4 regions of the Paenibacillus sp. MMO-177 genome follow, and region 1 is predicted to be linked to each of the others. Evidence: predicted binding sites of a transcription regulator. Region 1 holds the regulator's gene; each other region holds the start of a gene.
What was found. Region 1 encodes LexA, which represses DNA repair genes until DNA is damaged. Its sites were predicted from a motif close to CGAACATATGTTCG; they were not measured.
Positions count from the first base shown of each region.

Region 1 (3,146 bases):
GTCTCGGCCTTAGCCAAACCGCACGATACTACATGGCGGGTATTCTGGAGCACGCGCGCGCGATGGCGGCTATCACGAACCCTACGATCAACTCGTACAAACGGATGGTTCCCGGTTATGAAGCGCCTTGCTACGTAGCTTGGTCGGCGAGCAACCGTTCGCCAATGATCCGTATCCCGGCATCCCGCGGTCTTAGCACTCGTATCGAGGTGCGTAACCCGGATCCGGCTGCTAACCCTTACCTGGCTCTTGCCGTAATGCTGAAAGCCGGTCTCGACGGCATCAAGAACAAAACTTCGCTTCCGGCACCGGTAGATCGCAACATCTACATCATGACCGAAGAAGAGCGCCTGGAATCCGGCGTGCCAAGCCTTCCTTCCGACCTGAAGGAAGCGCTCGACGAAATGCTCCGCAGCGACGTTATCTGCGATGCGCTTGGCGAACATGCTCTTGCCCATTTCTACGAACTGAAAGAAATTGAATGGGACATGTATAAAACACAAGTTCATCAATGGGAACGCGATCAGTATCTGACGCTGTACTAAGAAGGAAATCCCTTGGCGCTCTAAGCGTCCGGGGATTTTTCTTTTGTGGGCATTTCTAGTTTTTTTCGTGGACAGAGGGGAGTGCCCACAAAATGCCCCCCATTCGCCCCCCTATTTAAAATCTATCTTCTGTATAACGATGGGGGACTTACGGGAATAACGTTCGCAAGAATGATTTAGACGATAAGATTGAAGGGGATAAAGAGGAGGAACAGAAGTCTTACAAATAAGGTAACCACCTTATCACAAAACAGATTAAGTAATTTGATAATACCACAATCAGGTAAAAAAGAGGCTGTTCTCCCTAACCGAATGCGAAATCGGATTAGCGGGAACAGCCTCTTTTATGTCATTAAGTTAGTGGAAATCACGGAACAAGCCAACTACTTTACCTAGGATGGTGACATTGTTCAAACGGATCGGCTCCATGGTAGAATTCTCAGGCTGGAGGCGGATATGATCCTTCTCTTTGTAGAAGGTCTTCACCGTCGCTTCGTCATCTTCCGTCATGGCTACTACGATATCGCCGTTGTTGGCGGTCTGCTGCTGGCGGACAATTACATAGTCGCCGTTATGTATACCGGCTTCAATCATGCTGTCGCCAATGACATTCAGGATAAATACTTCATCGTCTCCTACGAAGTGCGCGGATAACGGGAAGTACTCTTCAATATTCTCAGTTGCGGTAATCGGCACGCCTGCCGTTACTTTGCCGACGATAGGCACCTGCGCCACAGCGGGGAGGATAATGCCGTCTACACCGTCTTGATCCAAAATTTCGATCGCCCGAGGTTTCGTTGGATCTCGTCTGATCAGGCCTTTCTTCTCAAGCCGATCCAGATGGCCGTGAACGGTGGAGCTGGACGCCAGGCCAACCGCTTCGCCGATTTCGCGAACAGAAGGCGGATATCCTTTGTCCCGAACCTCATTCTTAATAAACTCAAGAATCGACTGTTGGCGGTTCGAAATCTTAGACACGTGAATCACTCCAATATAATATTTGAAGAAAATTATAGCATAGAACCGGAGTTCGTACAAACATAAGTTCTTGAAAACAAAAGTTCGCATTTTTTGTTGACTACAAACATTTGTTCGTGTTATTCTAAGGACATAAGAAAACAGAACAAACGTTCGGGGAGCGATAATAATGATCATGAATCCGTCTTTTTATAAAAGTATCCATAAGGAAGAAACTGCTAAATCGTTCAAGTCGCGGGGACAACATGTTCAACGCCATGCTTTTAAACTTGTTATGTGTGCTGCAGTGTTCGTACTTCTCTTTACAAGCTTTCTCATGATGCGCACGAATGCATCGTCTGATCATATTCAAGAGGCTACAGCGAGTGAGCAGACGGTTATCGTAACGGCAGGAGATACGTTGTGGGGGATTGCTGATCGTTTTACCGAGGGCTCCAAGGATATTAGACAATACATATACAAAATTAAGGAACGCAACCAATTAAGCTCGGTGGAGCTACGGCCAGGGCAGGTATTAATTATTCCTCAATAGCCATTTCAAACGCAAGGACAGGTAATTCGGACACAGGATGTTCGAAATTATCTGTCCTTTTGTTATTCTTCTATCATTGCCTTGACAATTGCTCGCGATAAAAGTCAAAATAGGTAAGAAGGCTGAGTAACAAGCAAATGAGGTGAAGGCAGTGGAAGAAGTCATCGCGCGTATTAATGAATTATCCCGTAAAAATAAAACGGTAGGTTTGACTGACGAAGAAATTGCGGAACGTGCCGTGTTGCGCCAGAAATACTTGGAAAATTTCAAAAGAAATTTCCGCCAGCAATTGGATTCCATCGAGATTGTAGACGGCGATCCAAACGATGTCGCTCATTAATCATGTAATGCAACCATATAGCTAGCGTTGGCGCCGTTCCATGAACGGCGCCTGCAATATACAATAGGAGGAATAAGCTTGTCACGAACGTGGGAGCGCAAAGTGCGCAAAAATACGAACCAAATTAACAAAGCGCGTAAAAAGCATGGCGTATCGCAGATCGGCACTTCAACAGCGCCCAAGGTAGACCGGTTTACCGGCCGCAACTACATATTCCCGATTGTGCTTATTCTGCTGATCAGTATGTATACGGTTTTCGTGACTACGGATCCGTCCTTTGAGCCTACGTCTATGTTCTGGGTAACAATCGGCTGCTACATTTTCCTGGCGCTTATTTTCTTCTTGCGCCGTCCGTACATTTCAATCGGCAAGGATTATATCCAGACCCGCAAAATGACGGGGGACAAGCAGCTGCATGTATCCAACATTAAAGGGATCAGCGTTCAAAACGGTGCTGTTGTCATTATGCAGCAAAAGGGCGCAAACTGGGTATTCTCGCGGCTGCTCAACCGTTACCCAACGGATGAGATCGGAAGAAGGCTGCAGGATTTCGCCAAAACACACAATTTGCCCTTTGAACAAAAATAGAAGAAGAGTAGGAGAGTTATGCGAATTATGGGGAAGCAAGCGGTTCTATTTGATCTTGACGATACGCTGCTGTGGGATGACCGCAGCGTAAAAGAAGCATTTGAAGCAACATGCCAAGCCGGAGCGGAAGCTGCCGGTGTTGATCCGGAGCAGCTTGAAGAAG
Region 1 covers NZ_JBBCUR010000003.1:137,701-140,846, reverse strand. The annotation lists gene glnA (type I glutamate--ammonia ligase) at 1-545, shown strand, start outside; gene lexA (transcriptional repressor LexA) at 903-1,523, opposite strand; gene WFK81_RS11765 (LysM peptidoglycan-binding domain-containing protein) at 1,693-2,055, shown strand; gene WFK81_RS11760 (DUF896 domain-containing protein) at 2,207-2,395, shown strand; gene WFK81_RS11755 (hypothetical protein) at 2,474-2,983, shown strand; gene WFK81_RS11750 (HAD family hydrolase) at 3,011-3,146, shown strand, end outside.

Region 2 (3,146 bases), on a different contig from region 1:
AGACAGGCGTTGATGATTGACGGAAGCGCTCCGATTGAGAATGAAGCGGGTCTTGCCGTCGGCAACGGTCTGTCGGAAGACGGGACGCATTATTTGCTGCTGCCGGGGCCTCCTCGCGAGATGAAGCCGATGATGGAGGGACCCGCGTCGGAATGGCTTCGGTCCATTCTCGGGGCGGAAGAGCCGCTCTATTCGAGACTGCTTATGTTTGCCGGAATTGGCGAATCGACGCTTGAAGCAAAGCTGATGGATCTGATCGAAGCCCAGTCGGATCCTACCATAGCCCCTTATGCGAAGGAAGGCGAGGTCGCTATCCGGGTATCGACTAAAGCGGCGAACGAAACCGATGCAACTGCCAAGCTGGATCAAACCGTCGATGCGATTAAGCAGCGGGTGGGCGACTACTTATATGCGCAGGACGAGATTACGCTGGAAGCGCAGGTCGTGCAGCTGCTTCGGACATCCAGAAGAAAGCTTTCGACCGCCGAAAGCATCAGCGGAGGACTGCTCGCAGAGCTAATCACCGGCATTCCCGGAAGCAGCGGCGAATATTCGGGCGGCGTTGTAACCTATACGAACGAGATGAAGCATAAGCTGCTTGGCATCCCGATGGCCCAACTTGAAGGTGAAGGTGCACCGGGAGCGATCAGCGAGTCGACAGCCGCAATGATGGCCGAGCGCGTCAGACAGATCGGGGATTCCGATTTTGGCGTGTCGCTGACGGGGGTGGCCGGCCCGGCGCAAGCCGAGGGCAAGCCTGTTGGGCTTGTCTATTACGCAGTCGCCGAGAGAGGCAAACCGACAGCCGTATTTACCGGCCATTTCTCCGGTACCCGCGCCATCATCCGCATCCGTGCGGTAAAGGCGGCCTTATATCAATTGTGGTTGAAGCTCCGCGAACAATAATTTGTCGGATAAACGCGAAAAATACTTGCCTGTTTGTACCATTTCCGCTATAATTGGTCTCATGCGGAAGAACCGTGGCGAAGATTACTTTGCTGCGGTTTTTTTATGCCCATTTTTAGATTCGGGACGAATCGCGCATTGTTGCCCAAGATGGCAAAAGCCGTTTCGCCATGCGTCTGGAAAGGGCGTGGAAATAAAAAGACGAATGTATGTTCGAAAAAAAGCTTGGCATTTGATCAGAAAAAAGGTATCATACAATTATAAATAACGAAGGATGTGAGTAGCTTGTCGGATCGTCGTGCTGCTTTGGAGATGGCTTTACGTCAAATTGAGAAGCAATTTGGTAAAGGCTCCATCATGAAATTAGGGGAATCCACACATATGCAAGTTGAAACCGTACCAAGCGGTTCAATTGCTTTAGATATTGCTCTTGGAATCGGCGGTATGCCAAGAGGCCGTATTATTGAATGCTATGGACCGGAATCTTCCGGTAAAACAACCGTTGCGCTTCACGCTATTGCAGAAGTACAACGGATCGGCGGACAAGCCGCATTTATCGATGCGGAGCATGCGCTTGATCCATTGTACGCGAGCAAGCTGGGCGTAAATATCGATGAGCTGCTGCTGTCGCAGCCGGATACGGGCGAACAGGCGCTTGAGATCGCAGAAGCGCTTGTTCGCAGCGGCGCGGTCGACATTATCGTTATCGACTCGGTAGCAGCGCTTGTACCGAAAGCTGAGATTGAAGGCGATATGGGGGATTCCCACGTTGGTCTGCAGGCACGTCTGATGTCGCAAGCTCTGCGTAAACTGGGTGGCGCAATCAGCAAGTCGAAGACAATCGCTATCTTCATTAACCAATTGCGTGAGAAAGTCGGCGTTATGTTCGGTAACCCGGAGACTACGCCTGGCGGCCGTGCACTGAAGTTCTATTCCAGCGTGCGTCTGGAAGTACGCCGTATTGAAACGATCAAGCAAGGCAACGACATGGTTGGTAACCGTACGCGGATTAAAGTCGTGAAGAACAAGGTAGCTCCTCCGTTCAAGCAAGCGGAGATTGATATCATGTACGGCGAAGGCATTTCGAGAGAAGGCAGCCTCGTAGATATTGGTGTAGAGATGGATATCGTTCAGAAGAGCGGAGCTTGGTTCTCCTACAATGGCGACCGTCTTGGTCAAGGCCGTGAAAATGCCAAGCAGTTCCTGAAGGATCATCCGGAGGTGGCTGCCGTTATCGAGAGACAGATCCGGGAGCAAAGCAACTTGTCCGCTTCCGCGCAGCCTGCTAACTTCTCGCAGGATGATGACGATGACTTTGACGAGTCGGAACTTGACGATTAATAACTGAACTTTCGCAGCAGCCATATTCAAGCTGCGAAAGTAGTAAATAAGGAAGAAGCAGCGCCGTCCTTTCGAGGGCGGCGCTGCTTCTTTGTAATGAACGGGGTGTAGCCAGTATGCTAATCGAGATTTCTGCGGTAGAACAAGACCGCAAGGATCGCAAACGATACCATATCTATGCAAACGGCTTGGAAGAGCCTTTGTTATCTGTACATGAGGATCTTCTTATTAAATACCGGCTGTTAAAAGGGAAGGAGCTGACAAGCGAAGCTATTGCGGAGATCGCCGTTGAGGACGAAAGGTACCGTGCTTACGCTCTTGCCATCACCTATCTAGGGATGAAAGCAAGAACCCGCAAACAGATTGAGCAATATTTGCAGCGCAAGGAATTTGAGCCTGAGCCAATTGCTTATGCTCTTGAACGTTTAGAATCCGAACATATTGTTGATGATGGAGAGTATGCGAGGCAATTCGCCATGCAGCGTATCCGATACAGTCAGAAGGGACGCCGCTGGATCAAGCAAGAGCTGCAGCAGCGCGGAGTATCGAAGCAGGCCGCTTCCGACGCGCTTGATGCGATCGACAAGGAAGACGAACTTTCATCCGCCGTGCTTGCGGCCAAGAAGAAATGGCGTTCTCTCAAAGGAGAGAATAGAGAGAAGCGCCAGAAGCTGATGGCCTTTTTAATGCGCCGGGGCTTTCCGTCGGATGTCGTTAAACAAGCGGCAAAAGCGGCTATAGATGAAGCGGAAATCGAGCAGGCGGATGAGGATGAAGGGCTTTTGCTTGACAATTGATTTTGCCAAAAGATAAAATAAAATTGTATTCCTTTTATATCAAATCAATTTTCCTTCCAAAAGTTGATTTGAAACGATTATTTTCGTCAATAAGTTAGAGAA
Region 2 covers NZ_JBBCUR010000002.1:568,686-571,831, reverse strand. The annotation lists gene WFK81_RS08280 (competence/damage-inducible protein A) at 1-906, shown strand, start outside; gene recA (recombinase RecA) at 1,192-2,247, shown strand; gene WFK81_RS08270 (RecX family transcriptional regulator) at 2,364-3,044, shown strand.
Region 2: recA (recombinase RecA) is a predicted target of LexA. The motif match lies at 1,109-1,122, and genes of this name have one in related genera.

Region 3 (3,146 bases), 440 kb from region 1:
CGGATGCGTTTGATTATTTACGCACGCAGGTAAAAGGCGTGGAAGAGCGTGCGGAGCGCAGCCGTGCAGGTGCTGATACGTCCAAGCCGCTAAGCGGCAACGGCCGTACCTGGGATGTTGTGATTCTCGATCCGCCTGCTTTTGCCAAGACCAAAAGCGCGGTTGCCGGAGCATGCCGCGGTTATAAGGACATCAACCTGCATGGCCTTAAGCTGGTGAACGAAGGCGGCTATCTCGTAACCGCCAGCTGCTCTTACCATATGCGGCCGGATCTGTTCCTCGAGACCATTCAGGAAGCGGCATCCGATGCCGGCAAGCTGCTGCGTCTCGTGGAGTGGCGGGCTGCCGGCAAGGATCATCCGCAGCTGCTTGGCGTGTCGGAAGGTCATTACCTGAAATTCGCCGTGTTTGAAGTACGGAGTAAATAATAAGGAAAGAAGCCGTATGGATCTGTCAGGATCCGCACGGCTTCTTGTTCGAAAAATAGACATATTCAATCGATTAATAGATGTGTATAATAGAAAAGTAACGCTGAGAGACAGACGACTGTACCCAGCGGTTCCCATAAGGGACAGAGCAGTTCACTGCATGTCCGTCACCCATAATCCGGCAGAGCGGAAATCCGCATGCGGGATTTTTTATTTTAAATCCAGAATTTTACAAATCAGCGATAGCCGTTTCACTTTGTTAGAAGGATTCTTTGAACTGCCTGCTCAGCTCGACACGCTGAAGCTTCAGCAGCCATACCTCTTCCCGTAACGTTTTCAGATCGGAGGCATCATCGGAATCTCTCAATTGCCGATAAAGATCAAGCATCCTCCGGTTGATGACGTCAAACTTTCTCCATAGCTCAGCGGCTTTCATCGACAGAGCCTGCTGGCTTGATTGTTCCTTCCACCCGGCGAGTGAACGGTTAAGCTCCTTCTGCCACTCCTGATCGCCGATTTGCTTGGCATAGTTGTACAAATCCAGATGATCGTTAATCCATTGCGTTTCTTCCGGGGTCATTTCCGTTCCTCCATTCCGGATCATTATATTACCTAGTATTATACTCGGTATTTAAGGGATTGCAATATTTTCTTGTTGAAAAGATAACGTTTCTTCCAGAACATACGTTTGTTGATCGGGTGAAAAAGGACCCGCGATATGGTAGTATTATAGATTATGAGATAGATTCGGAAGGGAAGAGTTAAGATGGGGCTTCGATTTGTGCTTGGGCGCTCGGGAACGGGAAAAACGACGTATTGTCTGGATGCAATCCGCGCCAAGCTGCAAGGCGAGCCGGATGGAGCGCCGCTTATTATGCTGGTTCCGGAACAGGCTACTTTCCAGACGGAATATGCCCTTTTGAAAGGCACATCGCTTAGCGGGACGATTCGCGCACAAGCGCTTAGCTTCCGCCGTCTGGCCTTTCGCGTCATGCAGGAGACGGGCGGGACTGCCTTGATTCCGATCAGCGATAACGGCAAGCATATGATGCTGTTCAAGATTATACACCGGCTCGGGAAGCAGCTTGAGCTGTTTCAGAGCGGGGCTGAGCAGCCGGGTTTTATCGAGCGGCTGGGCGAGCTGCTGACCGAGTGGAAGCGTTACGGGATTGATGCCAATCTGCTGAAGGAAAAGACAGCTTCGGTAGAGGACGCATCGCTTCTGAACCGGAAGCTGCATGACCTTCGGCTTGTTTACGACAAGCTGGAGCAGGAATTGCTAGGTCTTTATATCGATTCGGAAGATTATTTGACGCAGCTGATTGCGGGCTACGCCGATGCGCCGGCAATGCGGGGAGCCCAGCTGTGGATTGACGGCTTCCATGGGTTTACGCCGAAGGAATACGATGCGCTCGGAACGTTGATTGCTTCTTCAGCCGAAGTGACCGTTGCGCTTACGCTCGACCGTCCTTACGATAACGGCGAATTGCCGCATGAGCTTGAGCTGTTCCATCCTACGGCTGAAACCTACGGTAAGTTGTCGGCATTAGCGGCGCAAGCCGGCGTGCCTGTCTATGAAACGATTGTTATGGGTGAAGGAGGTCCGTTCCGCTTCAAAGGAAGCCCGATGCTGGCCCATTTGGAGAAGCATTATGGCGGAAGGACTCCTATGCTTATTCCGGATAAGAAGATGCTGGCTGCAGACAGCCCGTCCTGCGGCTTATCCCTTCATGCCTCCGCGAACAGGAGAGCCGAGGTGGAGGCGGCTGCCAGGGATATGGTTCGGCGGGCGCGGGAAGAGGGGCTGCGCTGGCGCGACATGGCGGTTATGGTGCGGAACGCGGCTGAATATACCGACTATATTCAAACGATATTCGACGATTACGAGATTCCTTACTTCCTTGACCAAAAGAACAACACGGTCCATCATCCGCTGGTGGAATTTATCCGTTCCGCGCTGGAGACGGTGCTTCACGGCTGGCATTACGAGGCGGTATTCCGCTGCATCAAGACGGAGCTTCTGTTCCCGATTGACGGCAGCATGTCGCGCGAGCTGTTTGACCGGTTGGAAAACTATGTGCTCGCAGCCGGAGTGGACGGATGGAAGTGGCTTGACCGCTCTAGGTGGAAGCCGCTTATGCAGCAATCCCTTGAGGACGAGCCGGATACGGTATCCGAGCCGTCCGCAAAAGCCAAACGGGAGTTTCAAGCCGTTATGGCGGCCAGAGAGGCGATTGTACCGCCGCTACGCCGGTTTGAGCAGTCCTTGAAGAAAGCTTCCAACGTCAAAGACATGTGCGAAGCGTTGTACAAGCTGCTCGATCATGCGGATGCGGCTGACCGTCTTGAACGCTGGAGCCGCGAGGACAGTGCCGCCGGCCGTACGCAGCGTGCCAGATCGCACCGGCAGCTATGGGATGGCGTGATGCAGCTGCTGGATCAGCTGGTGGAAATGGTCGGGGACGAGGATATGCCTCCTGAGCTGTTCGCCGGCATGGTGGAGACGGGGCTCGAAAGCCTGAAGCTTGCGGCAGTACCGCCCGCGCTTGATCAGGCTTTGATCGGCAGCATGGACCGGACGCGCTCGGGAGATGTAAAGATCTGTTATGTGCTTGGCGCCAACGACGGCGTTATGCCGATGCGCGTTCAGGAGGATGGCGTGCTGACCGAGCAGGAGCGGGAACGCCTTGCCGAAGAAGGTCTTGTTATGGCGCCGGG
Region 3 covers NZ_JBBCUR010000003.1:581,452-584,597, reverse strand. The annotation lists gene WFK81_RS14035 (class I SAM-dependent rRNA methyltransferase) at 1-428, shown strand, start outside; gene WFK81_RS14030 (hypothetical protein) at 688-1,008, opposite strand; gene addB (helicase-exonuclease AddAB subunit AddB) at 1,195-3,146, shown strand, end outside.
Region 3: addB (helicase-exonuclease AddAB subunit AddB) is a predicted target of LexA. The motif match lies at 1,106-1,119, and genes of this name have one in related genera.

Region 4 (3,146 bases), on a different contig from region 1:
GCAAGGCTTGCCTTAACGGATACTCTGCGCAAGGATATGTTAGGCGAGCAGATTCGGAACGCGCAGGTGATGCTGTCCGGCCTCGGCTATGCGACACAGCGGGAGGACGGGTACTTCAACGCTTCCACGGAGCTGGCCGTAAAGAACTTCCAAAGCCAGGAGGGTCTGCCGGTTACGGGCGAGATCGACACGAAGACGGCGGCGTCTTTGGAGCAGGCTGTAGTGAAATGGATTAAAGACCAGAAGAATGACAAACAGCTGCTGGAAGCAATCCGGGCGGTCAGCAGGAAATAAAGAGGGAACGGCGAATTTATAAAAGGTTGGCTCTAAACGGAGTCAGCCTTTTATTTTGGACGGAGATGGGAGTGTAGCGATTGGATGCGGCCAATGCTTTACTAGATCAATTTGGCAAGGCGTTTGTACGTTTGCTTGCGCAGCCTTTTTATTATATTGCGGTATTATTTATTATCCTCCAATATACGAGACAGATCAGCTTGGAAAGACGGATGTTCGCCGTAAGGCTGCATATCTGGCCGAGGTTAGTGGCTAAAGCGATGCTGGCCGGGCTTGCAGCCGGACTGCTCGCTTCCGTGGCGGGAGCCTTTATCGGCATAACCTTAACCGGGGACGCTGTTTTATGGCTTTGGGGCTCGGCGGTTGTGCTGCTTTTGTTCCGAATTCGCTATTTGTGCTTTGCCTACGGCGCGGGAGCATTGGCGTTGCTGCAATGGATCGTTGGCTTTACTTCGCTCGAAAAAAGTGAAGGATGGTTAGGAGACGCAGCGAGTTCGCTTGCCGGACTTGATATGCCGGGGATTTTGGTATTGGTGGCCCTGCTTCATCTGGCAGAAGCTTTCCTTGTCCGGAGACAGGGGAACAAGCTTGCTACTCCGCTCTTCCTGGAAGGGAAGCGGGGGAAGCTTGTGGGCGGCTATATGCTGCAGGGCTTCTGGCCGGTTCCGCTGCTGCTGCTTGTGCCGGCAACCGGAGGAGCTTCGGTTGTTGATCTGCCTTGGACGCCTTTATTCGGCGGCGATTGGACCCAGGGCTGGACCGTGGTGGCCTTGCCGATGATTATCGGCTTCAGCGAGATGACGCGCACGATGCTGCCCGAGTCTAAAGCCCGCCATGCGGCAAAAGGGCTCATGTGGTACAGCCTGCTGCTGACCGGCGCCGCGCTTCTCGCCTGGTGGCTGCCGGCTTTGCTGCCGGTTGCTGCTTTATGTTCGCTGCTCCTGCATGAAGCCATCATCTGGCGCAGCCGTGCGGTAGAGTCCGCGAAAAGTCCTCTGTACGTGAACGATCAACGCGGCTTGCGCATTCTGGGCATCGTGCCGGGCACGCCGGCTGAGGGGATGAAGCTGCATGCCGGCGAGATTATTTCGAAGGTGAACGGCACCAGGGTATTCACGAAAGAGGATCTTCATGAGGCGCTGCAGAACAATTCGGCGATGTATAAGCTTGAGGTGCTGAACGGGGACGGCGAGATCAAATTTGTTCAGCGGGCCCGTTATGAAGGCGAGCATCATCAGCTCGGGGTTATCTTGTCTCCCGATGAGCGGGCGACCTACTATGCTTCGGCAGAGCCGGCTACGCTGCTAGATCTGTTGCGCCGCGCAAGGACGGCAAAGCGCAGCGGCGGCGTTTACGCGGAAGAGGAAGACCGTTCGGGTACTTTGAATGTTTAAATAGAAATGGGGCTTTTCCTGGGCAGCTGCTTAGGGAAAGCCCTTTGATTTTATGTTTGCATCAGCCTCCATTGACGTCTATAATAGAGGGGAACACACATTCGGATATGCTGTGTGCATTACGATTTCGCTGCGAGACGGTTGCTGATCCTTCTATGTTCTTAGGAGGGCGAAGCCGTTTACGCTTGTATATATTGACTATAATGATTGATGAGTAAGGGAAACGGGGTGGATGACGCAAGTGAGTGAGATTTCAGAGCAATTATTTCAATTAAAATCGGGCTACACGCCGCAGGGCGATCAGCCGGGAGCCATCAGAAAACTTGTTGAAGGCGTGAAGAACGGCGAAGCCAAGCAAACCTTGCTTGGGGCGACGGGTACGGGCAAGACGTATACGATTGCCAATACGATAGCGCAGCTTAACCGGCCGACGCTGGTTATTGCTCATAACAAGACGCTCGCGGCACAGCTGTGCAGCGAGTTTAAGGAGTTCTTCCCGGACAATGCGGTAAGTTATTTCGTCAGCTATTATGATTATTTTCAGCCTGAGGCTTATATCCCGTCTACGGACACTTACATTGAGAAAGATTCCAGCATTAACGATGAGATCGACAAGCTTCGCCACTCCGCGACCAGTTCATTGTTCGAGCGCAGGGACGTCATTATCGTAGCGAGCGTGTCCTGCATCTACGGTCTCGGTTCGCCTTCCGAGTACGGCAGTCTGGTGCTGTCGCTGCGGGTAGGCATGGAGAAATCCAGAGATACGATTCTTCATAAGCTGGTTGATATTCAGTACCAGCGCAATGACATTAACTTTATCCGCGGTACGTTCCGCGTGCGCGGCGATATTATAGAGATTTTCCCGGTTGCCAATAATGAACGGGCGATTCGGGTCGAGCTGTTCGGCGATGAGATTGAGCGGATTACGGAAATCGATGTGCTCACCGGCGAGATCGTAAGCGAACGTGATCATGTTGCCATATTCCCGGCGTCTCACTTCGTTACCCATGAAGAGACGATGAAGGTTGCGCTTGGCAATATCGAGCGTGAGCTGGAGGAACGTCTTGCGGAGCTGCGGGAAGAAGGCAAGCTGCTGGAGGCGCAGCGTCTGGAACAGCGCACCCGTTATGATCTCGAAATGATGGCGGAGATGGGCTTCTGTTCCGGCATCGAGAACTATTCCGGACCTTTGACCTTCCGCGAGCGCGGGGCAACGCCGTATACGCTGATGGATTATTTTCCGGATGATATGCTGATCGTCATTGACGAATCGCACGTTACCCTGCCGCAGATTAGGGCTATGTACAATGGTGACCGCGCGCGGAAGGAAATGCTCGTTAATCACGGCTTCCGTCTGCCGTCCGCACTGGATAACCGGCCGCTGCGCTTCGAGGAATTCGAGGAGAAAGCGAAACAGCAGATTTACGTGTCGGCGACACCGGGACCTTATGAGCTGGA
Region 4 covers NZ_JBBCUR010000004.1:18,834-21,979, reverse strand. The annotation lists gene WFK81_RS15650 (S41 family peptidase) at 1-294, shown strand, start outside; gene WFK81_RS15645 (serine protease) at 375-1,688, shown strand; gene uvrB (excinuclease ABC subunit UvrB) at 1,921-3,146, shown strand, end outside.
Region 4: uvrB (excinuclease ABC subunit UvrB) is a predicted target of LexA. The motif match lies at 1,779-1,792, and genes of this name have one in related genera.